One region of the Pseudanabaena sp. BC1403 genome, then DNA from elsewhere that is predicted to be linked to it. Evidence: riboswitches for the same ligand, from Rfam matches in the RefSeq annotation. Region 1 holds a riboswitch; the other holds the start of a gene.
The links. A riboswitch is a leader RNA that binds a small molecule or an ion and turns the genes downstream of it on or off. The one in region 1 is predicted to bind cobalamin.
Positions count from the first base shown of each region.

Region 1 (6,237 bases):
GCGTCACAATTCTCGTCAATCGACGTAATGCATCGCGATTATTATCTGCAATTATTTCGGTGCGATCGCTCATCGAACTTTCCTCTAATCATCCAAAATTGGATTTACATCAAACCAACTATCACCTTGATATTCATACTCAAACACAAACTGGCTCTTGATCAGCGTCTGATACTCTGACTCACCTCTTACCTTCTTATCCTGTTTTACTTTCGCAATTAGTTCCCATTCATCTTCAGTAATTGTTTTGATTTTATTATTCCGCTCCTTAGCGATGATACTCTCGACCAACTTAGACGTAATCGGTGGATCGTCCTGCTCTAGGCAACCATATAGCAGTCGAAATAAATTACGAACATGACCACCACTAGCTTGACATAAGCGATCGAGAGTTTGAGGTGAATCAAATACTTTGTTCACAAATTCACTATTAATTCGTTGGACGGAATTAACCTTTGGGAATGCCCTCGCCATCACAATTTGTCTGAGTAGCGCCATTCCTGCCTCACACTCACTGCCGTCCTTTAATCTTGCAGGAACCATTGGCAAAGTCTTAATATCGGTTCCAAATCGACTCGTCACGATCGCAGCATCATTAGAAAAAGTTAGCAACAATGGAACCGTATAAACTACATGGCAATCCAAACCCCGCAACTGATCGCCCCGTTCGACAAATAAATATCCCGCCCTTGACTGTTCTTTAAGATCGATGCGGTTTTCAATGCGATCGAGATTATCCACAATCACTACTAAGCCTTTCTTGCCAGCAGCTTGCAGTCTTTCCTTTGCAGGAGCCAGTAACTCCTTATTAATGGAAGTAATAATGCTATTGGTGCGTGATTCCAATCTTTCGCGCATTTGCCGACGCAATGACGGGCTATTCTTGGCTTGAGCCGTAATCTCGGCAATCCCCACTGACAGCTTAAAGTTTGCACTCAGATCGAGCTTGGTTTGCAAAATATCCTTCAGTTCGCCAAACAATTTCTTGAAATATTCTGGGATGATATTGATCCCTTCCTTTTCCAACCCATTACTGAGTTGTCCTGCGATCGCTAACAAAATATCGCTCGCATCGACATCACTCAGTTCTAACTGGCGATCGCATTCAAAATAAGCGACATGAAACTTTTTCTCGGTCAGTTCATGCTTCAGCCGCAAAAGCTCTGTCGATTTGCCGCAGCCGATATGTCCTGTAAATAACTGACAGGTTGACTCATCGGGTGAAATCCTCACAATCTTACGAGATAAACTTTCAATTAACTTTTCACCCCGCACCGTTGAGAGATCAACATAATAGCTGCGATCCTCTTCATTACTAGAATCAAGAGGATGCGTCGGGTTGCAAGCCTTATAAAATCGCGAAAGTTCAAGATCCATAGTCGGATTTTAGGATGAGGATGAGCCATATCAAATGCCGCCTATCCTAATATAGCGGATGCAATACCAATTCACGAAAGCGTGCTAACACTTTTGCGAATTAAAAACCAAACCCAGTAAGGGTTTTAAAAGTACCAAATGACAAAGCCATTTTGTGTTTTTGTCTAAACCAGCCTATGAAAAATCGCCAATCCCCATAGATGTTAGGACTTACGCAAATAAACCAAGAACTCAAGTTCTTGGCTCAAAGCTCAAGTCCACTGAAGTGGACTACAGAATAGTTTAAATTAACCCGTTTCAACGGGTTTGAGCTTTTAGCCCGCACTTGAGTGCAGGGCTATGTAAGTCCTAATGTTATACTTTTACTTCAGCTTTCGGTTTTAGTGAGGAGCAGTCACTAAAAGTAATGGGGAAAGATTGGTGCAAATCCAACGCTGTCCCGCAACTGTGATTTTCTGTTGATCAGCAGAAAGAGTCAGAACGCCCGCCGAAGCTCATTTCAAATCCATAAATCTACATCTACGAGGTAATAGATGAAGTTAAAAGATAGCGACTGGCAAGGCAATTTTGGCTATTGGCAAAAAAGCTTTATTCACGCAAACCTAATGATGATCGGCTATTCGGCATGGCAAGGCTTTTTGCAGAATGGTCGAGGAGTCGTAGTTTGTGATATTGATCGCAGTGCGATCGCTCCCAGTAACACAGGCTTAGAAGTTACTCCATTTAAATCCCAATTTATTGCTGAACAAGAATTAATCACTTCAATTCAAGCTTTTTCTCTCGATCAAGAATTGATCACAGTTCTTGTACATGCAGTTGGTAACTACGCCCCAGCCCAAGAACTTGTTCTGCTCATGAAAATGGAACAGCATCTCGAAATAAATCTATTCCAAAATCTAAAAATCTTTCCACCCGACTGTTACGAGCAAGTCAGCCGCCGTTGGGAAGAGTTTCAACCTTCCTTAGAAACATACATTAGATAATACTTACCCCACCCTAGCCCTCCCCTTGCAAAAGGGAGGGAACAAGAATTTAGTAGGGTGGGTATTGCCCACCTTACTAATTCATCAACTCGCTTAAAAAACTATTTCTCTTTTTGAGAAACTCATCTAATAAATCGTAATAGTTTTCAGAAACTGCTTGTTGTACAGATGGTCTTTCCAACAAGGCTTTGCGCCAAGCATTAATCTTGGGAGTCCGATCGCTAAAGCCAAAATTTTGATAGCGATCAAAGGTGACAAAGTATCGGAAGATGGGCGCATAGACTGCATCGATCAGTGAAAACTTTTCACCAGCAAAAAATGGAGATGCATCTAATTGAGCTTCGAGGATTTCTAGATTTGCGATTAGATCCAAACGTTTTGTTTCAAAAGTCTCTTGGTCTTTAGCCGCATAGAATCCCGCAATTTTTGCAAGTAGATTTGATCCAAACTCAATCCAAGAGCGATGTTTAGCTTTTGTTAAAGGATCTAGTGGATGTAGAGAATTTGGGGTGATTTCATCAAGATATTCACAAATTACAGCAGATTCAAATAGGACTTCGCCATCAACGAGTAGAAGAGGAACTTTGCCGAGTGGCGAAATTTTAAGAAACCAGTCTGGTTTATTGCCAAGGTCAATATATTCGCGATCGCAAGGTATTTGCTTTTCGATGACGGTGATTAGCGATCGCTGTACATAGGGACAAAGAATATGGCTAATCAGTTTGAGTTTAGGCAACATGACAAGAGTGTTATTAATATTTGAATATAGTTGCATTTGCATTAATTGCAATTGCAACTAATATTAATTTAGCATATTTAATTGCAATTGCAACGATTTTTTCTCATACTGTTAACATGTCAACTAATTTAGCCTTAGATCCTTTACGAAATTTAGCTTGGCGATCGCTTTTGACCGTCCATAGCAAGTTGCTTGATCGCATTGCCGAAAAAATCACTCAAGCCGAGCTGCCGCCGTTGGAATGGTATGACGTAATGCTCACACTAAAAGAAGCTCCTGATTACTCCTTGCGATTGAGTGAGTTAGCTGAAAAAGTTCTATTAAGTCGCAGCAATCTAACCCGCCTTGTTGATCGCCTTGAAAATGCAGGCTTTCTCTATCGCAAGTCCTGTCCCAATGATCGACGGGGAACTTATGCTGTCTTAACAGAATCAGGTCTAGCAATGCAACAAAAAATGTGGATAGTTTATGCAGAGGGGATTTCCGAGTATTTTGCTAGCCACATCTCAGATGATGAAGCGAGAACCTTACAGCAAATCTGCGATCGGTTATTAAGTAAATTAGCATAATTAAAAACCCGAACATCTGTACCGTCCGCGTAGCGGGCGGTACAGATGTTCGGGTTTTTAATTTAACTTTGCTTAGCTACTTATCCCAATTCCCGAAAGTGTGGCTAAACTCTCTCGTAATAAATTCAAAACCAAAAGAGAATTGCGGCGCTTTGCGCCGCAACTCTCTTTTGGTTTTTGCAATAAAAAACCCTACCAAAAGGTAGGGTCGAATAATCGTTTTTACTTTATCTCAAACATTTTGATTAGGAACGGTCATTGCTTATACGTTAGCAAGCCACCAAACCAACCCATGCCCCGTAGAAAACTCAAGGATTAGCAAAGATACAAAACCAATCATCGCCAATCTTCCATTCAACAATTCTGCGTAAGGTGTAAAACCAGCTTTTTGGGTTTCTTCAACATACATCTTAGGCTCAACTGCGAAATTGTTGAGAACACCGCGCTCATCGACTCTATAACTGTTGCTCATTGCTTTGTCCTATGTGTGAATTCCTTATGTAAAGAAATATAACAAAGTGTTTCAAAGTGTGAATCTAGCTAAAGGTATGCTTAGAAGCTTTACTTTGCCTATACAAAGAGGTATGCCAAGAATAAATGGTGCAGGGCAAAGCCCTGCACCATTTATTCTTGGCTTGGAAGCTAGTAGTCAAGTCAAAATCCAAGAATTTATTGGCGGTGCTTTGCACCGCCAATAAATTCTTGGGTTCACGATTTTTGAATTGTATTTACCACACGACGGCGAGTTTCTAAGATCTGGCTTATTTCACGGGCAAAACTAGGCTGGCGATCGATCATTTGATTAACAGCATTAGCAGACAGCATCATCACTTCTAAATCCTCGATCGCAGTTACTGATATCGGACTAAGCTCACCAGAAAAAAGCGTCATCTCACCAAAAAACTCGCCAGTCTTGATTGTTAATAGCTCATGTTCGATATGCTCGCGATCGCTGACGGACATGATCGCCGTACCAGCGATCACAATATACAGCGCATTATTGTTGACTCCTTGCCAGATTACTTTCTCACCCGCGCCAAAATGTTGTAAATCAATACCATCGGCAACAGAATCAGGGTTTTGTAATGGTACAAAGGCAGGTACAGATTGCAGGCTTTCAGTAAATTTTTTGGTAGTTCCCTTAGCCTGTAAGGTTGGCCCATTGAAATGATAAAGAGTCCGAATGGGAAAAGGAATTGTCAGGTTGTTACGTTGGGCGGCATACCAGATCCGACTCATAAAGCGATCGCGAATACTTTCAATATTGCTATAGTCATCGATAAAAAATTTTACTTCGTAGGTAATCGCAAAGTCATCGTAGGAAATGGTAAAAATCTCTGGCTCTGGGTCTTTTAAAATGCCTTCTGTCTCCAGAGCCGTAGTCAATAGGACATGTTTTGCTAAATTGGGCGGATCATTATAGGAAAACCCATGACGAATTCGTTCTGCATGAATAGGGATTGGACGGCTAAAGTTGCGAATAATCGCATTGCCAATCAGCTTGTGGGGAATAATCACCATTTCGCGCTCGAAGGTTTGCAACCGCACGGCTCGCCAATTGATATCTATCACCTGTCCCGTCAAATCATCGACTTCCAGCCAATCACCAACAGAAAATGGCCGCTCAAATATCAATGCAATACCTGACATGACACTGCCGAGAGTATCTTGAAGTGCTAAACCAATCACAATCGAGCTAACGCCTAAGGCTGTGACTAATCCTGCGAGATCAGCATTCCAGACCTTCGCAAGGACGATCGCTACTCCCAAAAGTACTAAAAACAATCGAAATAAATCAATTAAGAGTTTAGGAACTCGCGCCCGCCAAGTATCAGCTTTTGCTTGCTCAAAAATGATCGCATTCAGTAACGATAAAGCCGCGTGCAGTACACAAATCCAAAATAGAGTTTGGACACTTTTAACAATGTCATCATCAGCAGGACGTTGCAACACATACTGAATAAACAGCATGAACGCGAGCATTGGTAGTACCAAGTTTCGCACTACTTGTAATGTGGCTGCAAGGGGGCGGCGGCGGTGTTGTAGGCGATAGATGACTTCGCCCAGAATAATTACTGACAGAGCCAATCCGACAATTAAAGCGATCGCCGAAATAAATAAATGATTGGTACTAGGTTGCAACATGTTGAGATTTCCAATTGAAGTTAAGAACATGGATTTGTCATGTTTTTAACTTGGTTTAATTTTGATCGTGCTTTTGAGATGCCACGCTTCCAAAATAACTTCCCCATCCTCGATTTTGGTGGCTAGTGGCGCAAACTCGTAGAGGTCACATAGACGATTGTAAATATCTCGAGAAACTAAAATTGCACCTTCAGGACAGGCGGACTTTAAAGCGCTAGCAATATTAATCGTGTCGCCCCAAACATCATAGATAAATTTATTTCTGCCAACGATGCCTGCAACGATATCGCCTGAGTTAATCCCTAAGCTGATATTCAATTTGAATCCACGCTCTTGGCTAAACCTCCGCACGATCGCTTGCATTTCTAGCGCAAAATCAATCGCTCGTTTATCATGGTCGAGATAGGGAACCGACAGACCACAG
Region 1 is NZ_PDDM01000003.1:118,290-124,526, reverse strand. It holds gene CQ839_RS25620 (WD40 repeat domain-containing protein) at 1-73, opposite strand, end outside; gene CQ839_RS04390 (P-loop NTPase fold protein) at 85-1,377, opposite strand; cobalamin riboswitch at 1,736-1,884, shown strand; gene CQ839_RS04385 (hypothetical protein) at 1,911-2,360, shown strand; gene CQ839_RS04380 (glutathione S-transferase family protein) at 2,437-3,135, opposite strand; gene CQ839_RS04375 (MarR family winged helix-turn-helix transcriptional regulator) at 3,216-3,668, shown strand; gene CQ839_RS04370 (chlorophyll a/b-binding protein) at 3,931-4,140, opposite strand; gene CQ839_RS04365 (mechanosensitive ion channel family protein) at 4,377-5,813, opposite strand; gene CQ839_RS04360 (adenylate/guanylate cyclase domain-containing protein) at 5,859-6,237, opposite strand, start outside.

Region 2 (6,237 bases), on a different contig from region 1:
CTCTTCTTCAGTATCGTGATGACTAGGACGCGCATCAAGATCATCTTCAACAGCCGCATTGAAACCCAACAGAATTTCAGAGCTAACTTTGCCTTCATCACAAGCAATAACCTTAACCCCATCACGCAATTCTTGTTTGAGCCATGAATGTACTTTGTTCTGGGCTTCAGCATCGACCAAATCTGTTTTAGTTAATAAAACTAAATCCGCACAGGCTAACTGATCTTCAAATAGTTCTTCAATCGGAGTCTCATGATCGAGATTAGGATCTTCCAGACGCTGAGAATTTAACGCATCAATATCAGTTACTAATCTTCCACTAGCTACTGCTTCGCAATCTACGACTGCGATTACGCCATCAACAGTTGCTCCATTGCGAATTTCTTGCCAACGGAAGGCTTGAATTAAGGGCTTGGGTAAAGCCAAACCAGAGGTTTCGATGAGGATGCAATCAATGCGATCGCGTCTTTTCAATAATTCTTGCATGGTTGGCAGAAACTCCTCCTGCACGGTGCAGCAAAGACAGCCGTTGGTCAATTCCACAATATTTGGGGTGATTTCCTTGCCATCTTCATCGCACACACGACAAGAACGAAGTAAATCGCCATCAATGCCAATCTCGCCAAATTCATTTACAAGTACAGCAATGCGCCGTCCTTGATTATTTTGTAACAGTTCTCTTATGAGGGTAGTTTTACCACTGCCCAAGAATCCAGTAATCACAGTTACAGGTATTTTTGCTGCCATAATTTTCTCTAAAAAATTTAAAAGCTCCCTCTTTTGTAAGTAGGGAATCAAAAGTAGGGGCAATTCATGAATTGCCCCTACTTTTGTCAAGGAAAAACTTCTCTAACCCTTAGGGGCTGGAAGAATAAGAGATGAAATATTGGAAGCTAGGAATGCTCCACCAATTCCACAAATTACCAATCCAGCCGATCTCAAGTTAGGAGCAACCTGAGCAAAATCGCCCTTCAGGACTTTTTGACCAACAAAAAATGCTGCGCCTGAAATGACTAACTGAATTACAGTAAATCCACACAGATAAGCTACTAAAGCTGTGGTTTGAGCGCCAAAAATCGCTTCGCCGTATGCGTAGCCGTGAAATAAACCTGCGACTATGGAGAGCGCAACCATCATCAAAACGTTAGGGCTATTCTTGAGTGCCATCAAAACCCCAAACAACAAAATTGATGCAGATACGACCAATTCCACTACTGGTAAGGTTACACCTAATAAATGAATTCCTGTACCGAGCATTGCCGATAAAACGAAGGAAATTGGAATCAGAATACCTTGGGGCTTAAGTGCAGCAAATAAGCCAACTGCAACAATAAATGCAAGGTGATCAAATCCAATCACGGGGTGGGCTAAGCCCGATAGCAAACCTTCAAAAAAGGTGCTGGGCATTTTGCCGTCCATGGCGTGGTGTGCTGAGGCGGGACTAGCCACAACCAAGAGACTAAAACCGATCGAGATTGCGATCGCCTTAGACTGGATTGATGCAAAAAGCTTCGATAAATTCATATTCTGTAACTCGCAGATATAGACAATGCAACTAGTTCTAGCGGGCATCCTGACTTTAAGCAGCTTAGAATTTGACTACTTTTACAGTTGCGGTACAGCGTTGGACTTTCACCAAACTTTCCCCATTTTTAAAACTAAGCAAATACAAATTATCTACTTAATTTCACTTTTTTAACGGCTGATCCCCGTTAAAACTAGAACAGCTTTCTGACTCTACAATAATTCGTAGTTTTTTGTTTACAAATACTCATAGATTTACAAAGCTTCGCAGGATGAGGAATGTTTTGTTGTTGTTTTTGATCTAGATATTTGAGATTTTTTTATGGAAACCTTCTGCAATTTGTGGGTGCGGCTACGGTACTTTTTTTTATGGAAACCCATGATTTAGTAGTATTAATGAAGTCGCATTGCTGTCTATCCTTACATTTATGATTCTGCAAAAAAAATATCAATTATCTTCCTTCAATTAATTCAAACTCAATGACTTGTAATAAAAAATGGCTCAAATTAATTGGTATTGGTGAAGATGGACTGTCAGGACTTAGCTCAGCCACCCGATCGCTAATTGATAGCGCCGAAATTTTAGTCGGTGGCGATCGCCATTTAGCGATGCTTCCCGAAGATCAGCGATCGCGATTAGTTTGGACATCTCCGATCGAAGAAACAATTCAGAAAACCATCAATTATCGCGGCAAATTAGTATGTGTCTTAGCCAGTGGCGATCCGCTCTGGTTTGGAATTGGTACTACTTTATTAAAAAGAATTCCCATAGAAGAAATTTCGATTATTCCATCACCTTCCACTTTTAGTTTGATTTGTGCGCGATTAGGATGGTCATTGAATGAAGTAGAAACCTTGAGTCTGTGCGGTCGTCCTGCTTCACTTTTACAGTCTTATATTTATCCAAATGCTAAACTGCTGATTCTGAGTTCGGGAAAAGAAACGCCGCAGATTGTGGCAAATATGCTCTGCTATCGCCATTTCGGGAATAGCAAAATTAATGTCTTAGAACATCTAAACGGAACTAAAGAGCGAATTATTTCTACGATTGCTAATCAATATCAAAGCTTTCCTGAATTTGTCGATCTTAATGCGATCGCAGTGGAATGTATTCCCAATCCTGAAGCCAGAATTTTATCGCGGATGGTAGGGCTTTCCGATGATGCTTTTTGTCATGATGGACAGTTAACTAAGCGGGAAGTTAGAGCGATTACGCTATCCACTCTTGCCCCAAATGCTGGAGAATTGCTTTGGGATGTGGGGGCTGGTTGTGGTTCCATTGGGATTGAATGGATGCGAAGTCATCCCCGTTGCCAAGCGATCGCGATCGAAAAATCTCGTACCCATTTCATTGCTGAAAACGCGATCGCTCTTGGTACTCCCAATCTCAAAATTATCGAAGGGAATGCTCCTGAAGTGCTGCAAGGTTTACCCACTCCTGACGCAATCTTTATCGGTGGTGGTGCGACTGTTCCCGATTTGTTCGAGACTTGCTGGGAAAAGTTGCGATCGCAGGGTCGCTTAGTTGCTAACGTAGTCACCCTTGAGGGCGAACAAAAATTATTTCAATGGCAACAAAAATATGGTGGGATGCTGACCCAAATTTCGATTAGTCGTGCTGAAGCGATCGGCTCTTTTCTTGGCTGGAAACCAATGAGACCTGTAACCCAATGGAAGACAATTAAGCCTTGACTATTACTCTTTAAAACCAAAAGAATAGTTGTGGCGCAAAGCGCCACAACTATTCTTTTGGTTTTGATTCTGCCCTACTCCCGAAATAGACATACAAAACCAAGAAATAGCAGTGCGGGGCTTTGCCACGCACTGCTATTTCTTGACTGGGAAGGAAGTAAAATAGGCAATAGCTACACTAAAAACCTTGAGGACTATCTTGAGTAATTCAGCTAAAGGGCGAATGCTGCTCTCCCACAACTTTGATGTTTCAACCAACATAGCACCAGCCCTTAGCCGTGAAGAGTTTGCTGAAGTATTTCGGCTTGGTTTAGGCGATCGCCCATCTTGCCAGACGCGATTAGTTAATCATCCCCATTGGACTGTCGAAATTTTGTTCGATCACGACCAAAATTCGCCCAAGCAAATTGGCGAATTTTGTGCTCAGGCTCTTGCCGACCAACGTATCCGTCAAGGGCTAGATCGTCAATCTTTGCCAGAAATTTTAGTCTTAGGCGGTGTCAAAACCACGCCTCCCACCAGTGACTCACCAGACGCTTTGCAGACTGGTGATTGGGGTGTAGATGTTGTTGAGACATCAGTGGGGGCTACCTTTTTGCAGGGTATTTCTTGGGAATCGACGATCGCATCGAAACCCGTTGATGAGATTTTTAAGGTAGAACTAAAGGATTTAACTTATGGATAGCGATCGCTTGGCTCAACTAGAGTTGTTATTTCGCAGTGGTTCGATTTATGATCGCAAGTTAGCCCTTGACGAGTTGTCACAAGCCCCATCTGACGAAGTTGTGCCATTTTTGCAAGGACTAACTATTAGTACTGATTTTTTATGTCGGCGCTTTGCGGTAATGGGTTTAGGCAATCATCGCACCGAACAGTCGTTTCAAGTTTTGATTAGTCTATTAGAGCAAGAGAAGGATGACAACGTGATCTCCGAGATTGCAAATACGCTGTTTGAATTTGGCGATCGCTCAATACCATTTCTCCAAAATTTATTTGAACGTAATCAAAACTGGCTCACCCGTCAAACGATTCTGGCGATTTTGATGGATAGCGATCGCCCAGATATCTTGCTGAACACCATTAATCTAGCCCTGCTCGATCCGACTCCAACCGTCAAAGAAACGGCGATTTTAGCTTTAGGTAGTCTGCTAAAAAGCCCATATGAATCCGATGCCTTAGATTTACTGACCGAATTAGCTAGTGCCGAGTTTTGGCGCGATCGCTGGCGAGCCGCTACCACCCTCAGTCTCTCTTCTAATCTCAGAGCCAAGCCACTACTTGCTAAGCTCCAAAAAGACGAAAACCACTATGTAGTCGCAGCAGCCTTAGAAGCAGGCTTACCTAAATAGGTAGCTAAGCATCCAAAAACCTGCACCTCCTGCGTAGCGAGAGGTGCAGGTTTTTGGATGCTTATATTTAACTTGCCAAAGATTAGCGTTGCGGCGCGAAGCGCCGCAACGCTAATCTTTGGCTGGGAAGGGAGTAGCTACCTATTTATTCAAACAAGGAAGAGTCGTTGCACAGCAACAACTCTTCCTTGTTTGAATAAACTTGATTGTGTAAATCTTGTGCAAAACCGATCAAAATTCACAAATCTTGATAATTAAGGTTACGGACTTATACGAAAATCGATTATAACGAAGCGTATAAATTACTACGCTAGTAACCTTAACCATTTAGAGGCTCAAGTAAGCATTATTTGCTTAGGATAGCTTCTGAAATGCCCAATTCATAAACACTTTTATTAAATCCTTTCGTTAAATCAGGAGATATTGTGTAATGCCTTTTGGACCAGCTTCACGCTTGGGTGTCAGCCTGTTTGATGAAACTCCTCCTATTGAATCGGTACTCGGTCAATCTTCAGGAGAAACCGAAACGATCATTCTTGCTGTCTATCGTCAAGTATTGGGCAATGCCTATGTAATGGAGAGCGAAAGACTCACCGTTCCTGAATCCCAATTCAAGCGCGGTGAATTGAGTGTCCGTGAATTTGTCAGAGCCGTCGCCAAATCTGATCTATACATGACACGCTTCTTCTCAAACTGCCCACGCTATCGTGCGATCGAGCTTAACTTCCGCCATCTACTAGGTCGTCCACCACTAGACCTCGAAGAAATGCGCGGACACAGCACAACTCTTGACACCAAAGGATTTGCTGCTGATATCGACACCTACATTGATAGCGATGAGTACCAAAATACCTTTGGCGAAAACTTCGTTCCTTATATCCGTGGCTATAAGACCGAAGCTTGTCAGAGTATGGTGCAGTTTACGCATACTTTTGAATTGGTGCGCGGCGCGGCTAGCAGCAGCCTCAAGGGCGATCTGTCAGGGATTACACCCAAGCTTAATTCATTGGTGATCAACCCCACTGCTACTGCTGTCATTTCACCTTCTGGCAATGGCGCAACCTTCCGTAATCCTGCTGATGCACCTTTGACCCGTCGTGGTTCATTTGGTACTCCTAACAGCAAGGTTTACCGTATTGAAGTCACTGGCTACCGTGCTAAGTCTGTCAATAGCATTTCCAAGTTCCGTCGTAGCAACAAAGTTTATTTGGTGGCTTTCGACCAACTTTCTCAAGAATACCAACGCATCCACCAACAAGGCGGCGTAATTGCCAGCATCACTGCTGTGTAATTGTTCTTCATTGAATAGTTAATGTAATGCGTTAACTATTCAACATTTGATTAAAAACTTTTTTTAGAAGGATTAGCGATGCTTTGCCTCACTAATTCTGAATCCTAATATCAACTTATTTAAAAGGAGATTTATGGCAACTTTAACAGCTATCGAATTGTGGCCAAATAGCAGCTTGGAAGATGTCCAAACTGTTATTCGTGCAGTTTATAAACAAGTTTTGGGCAATCCGCATGTTATGGAAAGTGAGCGCTTGACCTCAGCAGAGTCTAAGCTCACCGATCGCTCGATCACCGTGCGTGAATTTGTACGCGCAGTTGCAAAATCTGATTTTTATCGCGATCGCTACTTCACATCCTGTGCTCCATATCGTTTTGTGGA
Region 2 is NZ_PDDM01000006.1:95,708-101,944, reverse strand. It holds gene cobW (cobalamin biosynthesis protein CobW) at 1-747, opposite strand, end outside; gene CQ839_RS07705 (HupE/UreJ family protein) at 850-1,524, opposite strand; cobalamin riboswitch at 1,546-1,689, opposite strand; gene cbiE (precorrin-6y C5,15-methyltransferase (decarboxylating) subunit CbiE) at 2,005-3,216, shown strand; gene CQ839_RS07695 (DUF2656 domain-containing protein) at 3,416-3,901, shown strand; gene CQ839_RS07690 (HEAT repeat domain-containing protein) at 3,894-4,565, shown strand; gene CQ839_RS07685 (phycobilisome linker polypeptide) at 4,996-5,856, shown strand; gene CQ839_RS07680 (phycobilisome rod-core linker polypeptide) at 5,990-6,237, shown strand, end outside.
Region 2: another riboswitch for cobalamin. It lies ahead of CQ839_RS07705 (HupE/UreJ family protein); the one in region 1 lies ahead of CQ839_RS04385 (hypothetical protein).